DNA from 2 places in the Neobacillus sp. MER 74 genome. Region 2 is predicted to be linked to the other one. Evidence: predicted binding sites of a transcription regulator. Region 2 holds the regulator's gene; the other holds the start of a gene.
The links. Region 2 encodes LexA, which represses DNA repair genes until DNA is damaged. Its sites were predicted from a motif close to CGAACATATGTTCG; they were not measured.

Region 1: a site for LexA is predicted at 850-863, ahead of uvrB (excinuclease ABC subunit UvrB). Genes of this name have one in related genera too.

What each region holds. Positions count from the first base shown of each region.
Region 1 is NZ_JAMAUV010000003.1:300,246-302,452, reverse strand. Features, by position in the region: gene panF (sodium/pantothenate symporter) at 1-453, shown strand, start outside; gene M3610_RS08205 (DUF2198 family protein) at 556-795, shown strand; gene uvrB (excinuclease ABC subunit UvrB) at 1,002-2,207, shown strand, end outside.
Region 2 is NZ_JAMAUV010000001.1:215,128-217,334, forward strand. Features, by position in the region: gene M3610_RS00985 (YneB family resolvase-like protein) at 1-547, opposite strand, end outside; gene yneA (cell division suppressor protein YneA) at 560-886, opposite strand; gene lexA (transcriptional repressor LexA) at 1,046-1,669, shown strand; gene M3610_RS01000 (DUF4257 domain-containing protein) at 1,869-2,159, shown strand.

The sequences.
Region 1 (2,207 bases), on a different contig from region 2:
ATGTCGACTGTGGATGCCTTATTGATTTTGGTTAGCTCTGCTTTAGTGAAAGATGTCTATTTAAATTACATCAAGCCTGACGCAGGGAATGATCTTGTGAAAAAGGTTAGTTTTAGCGTAACGGCGATTATTGGAATTATTGTCATATTGTTCTCCTTAAGCCCGCCAGATTTGATTGTTTGGTTGAATCTGTTTTCTTTTGGAGGGCTTGAGTCGGTCTTTATTTGGCCGGTGGTTTTAGGCTTATATTGGAGCAGGGGCAATAAGTACGGAGCCATCACTTCGATGATTTTAGGGATGGGGTCATACATTTTATTGGATCAACTTTATCCAAATCCATTTGGCTTTCACACCGTTGTCTTCCCGATCCTACTTTCACTTTTGGGATTTGTAATAACTAGTCTATTTACTCAGCCAAAAGAAGGGAAAATGCATGTGAGTATGGAAAAATAGCGAAGAACGTTGGTATGGAAGTTTCAGCTATTCTTTTTGTTGCAATTTTGTGAATTAATTTTTAGAATAAATGAATAGTATCAATTGAATGAGGTGTACTCATTGGAAACCGTTATTCGAATTTTCTCAGCGCTTATTCTTCCAGGGCTGCTCGTCTTGCTTTTTACACGTGTCACTTATAATCGAGTGATTGGGCTCATCTTGACTGTGGCTCTCATTGCCACTTCAGTATATAAAGGTTATACCAACACGTTTATGATTATCGTGGTGGATGCTTTTTCGTTAACTGCAGGTTTTTGGCTGGCTGATAAAATGAGGCAAAGGGCATTGAAGAAGACCTAAGCATTGAAACAATCCAAGTCTGTCAGTAAAATGACAGGCTTTTTTTAATGAAATCGAATATTCGTTCGCATATTATTGGTTTGTTTTTAGGGGAATGTGGTAAAATGTAGATATGAATTTGAGAGGATACACTTGAAAGCATCCATCCCGGTCCATAACAAGGTACATATGCTGAAAAGTGATTGATTTTACGGGAGGGAAGATTCGTGAAAGATCAATTTGAATTAGTGTCAAAATACTCGCCTCAAGGGGATCAGCCGGAGGCGATCAGACAATTAGTTGACGGGCTCAAGAATAATAAAAAAGAACAGACATTGCTTGGTGCGACAGGTACGGGAAAAACATTTACAATTTCAAATGTGATTAAAGAGGTAAATAAACCAACGCTTATTATCGCTCATAACAAGACCCTCGCTGGACAGCTCTACAGTGAGTTCAAAGAATTTTTTCCAAACAATGCGGTTGAATATTTTGTCAGTTACTATGACTACTTTCAGCCAGAAGCTTACGTTCCACAGACGGATACATTCATTGAAAAAGATGCCAGTATCAATGATGAAATTGATAAATTGCGCCACTCAGCGACATCTTCCCTCTTCGAACGGAAAGATGTGATCGTAATTGCCTCGGTTTCTTGTATTTATGGTTTGGGTTCTCCGGAAGAATATCGAGAAATGGTGCTATCGCTTCGAACAGGAATGGAAATAGAGCGCAATCAGCTGTTACGTCGTTTAGTCGATATCCAATATGACCGAAATGATATTGACTTCAAGCGGGGAACCTTCCGTGTCCGTGGCGATGTGGTCGAGATTTTCCCTGCTTCTCGTGACGAGCATTGCCTTCGTGTCGAGTTTTTTGGTGATGAAATCGATCGAATTCGAGAAGTCGATGCGCTCACAGGCGAGATTATGGGTGAACGGGAACATGTCGCGATTTTCCCTGCCTCCCACTTCGTTACAAGGGAAGAAAAGCTGAGAATTGCGATTGAAAATATTGAAAAAGAACTTGAAGTACGTCTCGAAGAACTGCGCGAGGATAATAAATTGCTCGAAGCCCAGCGTCTTGAACAAAGGACACGCTATGACCTGGAAATGATGCGGGAAATGGGCTTTTGCTCAGGGATTGAGAATTATTCACGCCATTTAACGTTAAGAGAAGCAGGATCCACTCCTTATACCTTGCTTGACTATTTTCCAAAGGACTTTTTGATGGTGATTGACGAGTCGCATGTTACTTTGCCGCAAGTGAGAGGTATGTTTAATGGAGATAAAGCGCGGAAACAGGTGCTTGTGGATCACGGCTTTCGTCTGCCATCGGCCCTTGATAACCGGCCGTTAATGTTTGATGAGTTTGAAAAGCATATTCACAATATCATCTATGTTTCGGCCACACCTGGGCCGTACGAGTTGGAA
Region 2 (2,207 bases):
AAATTAATCCATTCTTTCTTAGCCGGACAATTTCTTCTACTGGTACTTCAATTTTTTCACGTCCGGAACCTTCACCAAGATTTTTTAAGTTTTTTTCAGGTTTATAACCATTCTGTACAGCTCGCTTCATGCCGCGCTTAATTTTTGCATTATGAAGTTTACGTTGATATTCTTCCACCATGCCAACAATTTTTAAAACCATGGAATCTGATTCTGACAGCTGTAATTCTCCACTTTGAGAGATACTGTAAAGTTTAATATTTTCTTTTAAAATGCAGTGCAAAATCGCTATTTTAGCGTTACCTCTACCAAGTCGGGTTTCGTCCTGGATTAATACCGCATGAACTTGATCATCTTTAATACGCTCTAATAATTGAAAGATCCCTTCTCGGTCGAATTCGTAGCCACTTGCCTTTTCTTTAATTACACTATCAACTTCAAATTGATAGGAATGAGCAAGTTGTGTTAATTCCTCTTCTTGGCGCTTTAATGATGTTTCTTGTGTTTCTTTGTTGGTGCTGACACGGCAGTATATGATTGCTTTCATTGTTATTCCTTTCTATTCACTCACAGCACTAGCTAATTCTTGTGTTGTTAAACCCTTTTCGTTACTCACTGGAATGATAATTTCTTCACCAGGAAAAATTAGGTCTTCATCAATTTCATTATGCTTTTTTATCCAAGAAACAAATTCCTGGTTTGATAATGAATGTTGTTCGGAATATTGGTCAGAGATATCCCAAAGTGAATCCCCTTCTGAAATCGTAATCTTTAAATACTTATCTTGATCATTTGAATGATGTTGAAAAGATAATATGAAGGAAAGTGAACAGCTTAAAATAATTAGAATAATAGCATAGGAGTATTTGTTCCATAATTTTTTCATATAAAAAACACCTCTACTAAGAATATATGTTCGTTTTATTAATATGATTATAAATCGAACGTTTGTTTGTTGTCAACTATTTTTCGAACTTATGTTTGTATAAAAAATACGAACATGGTATAATAAAGACAACAAAAACCAGACGAGGTGGATTTTATCATGGCTAAAATATCAAAGCGGCAGCAGGATATATTAGACTTCATTAAAAGTGAGGTTAAGAGTAAAGGATATCCCCCTTCCGTAAGAGAAATTGGAGAAGCAGTTGGACTTGCTTCCAGCTCCACTGTTCACGGTCATTTAGCAAGGCTGGAAAGCAAAGGACTGATTAGACGGGATCCAACCAAACCAAGAGCAATTGAAATATTAGAAGCAGATGCTGCAGCACATATACCAAGAAATGCAGTTGTAAATGTTCCCGTGGTAGGTAAAGTAACTGCAGGATTACCAATTACAGCTATTGAAAATGTCGAAGAGTTTTTCCCGCTCCCAGAAAGTCTTGCACCTGCAGATGAACAGGTTTTCATGCTAGAAATCATGGGTGAGAGTATGATAGAAGCTGGGATACTAGATGGGGACTACGTCATTGTGAAACAGCAGCCAACCGCGAATAACGGTGATATCGTTGTAGCAATGACCGAGGAAGATGAAGCCACCTGTAAGAGATTTTTTAAAGAAAAAGATTACATACGCCTGCAGCCGGAAAATTCTACAATGGACCCTATTATTCTAAGGAATGTTTCAATTCTAGGAAAAGTTATCGGCGTTTATCGGCATATTCATTAATAGGGAGCTTGCACAACTGTGCATGCTTTTTTTATGTCACATTATTGGGAAAATTTTTCATTTTTATCATATCATGTATATTATATAGTGAAAATTCAGTATTTTTACTCATGTCCATGTTGTAAATGTTTGATATAATTGAACTACACCAAGATTTACCTTAGGTCCAAAAAATTAGGCTTAAGGAGGTTGAGAAACAGTGTTAGCCGACATTATTTTCTCTATTGTAATTGGTGGAACTGTTGGCATTGTTGGACATGTTCGTAAGAACGGAAAAATTATCATGCCAAGGAAAACAAAAAGATTCATTTATCTCGGCTTTTTAGAAGAGTTGCTCCTAGGTGCGGTTGCTGCGCTTCTCCTCGTTCTATATACAGCTCCAAATTCAACGGTTGAAAATATCCTTTTTTCAATCATCGCAGGAATTGGTGGTGATGCCGTTCTTTCTAAAATTAAGCTACTTAATCAGAGTGAAAAGAATAATGAATAAATCGAGAGAAACGCCATGATACTATTCGTATTAAGGCGTTTCTCTTAC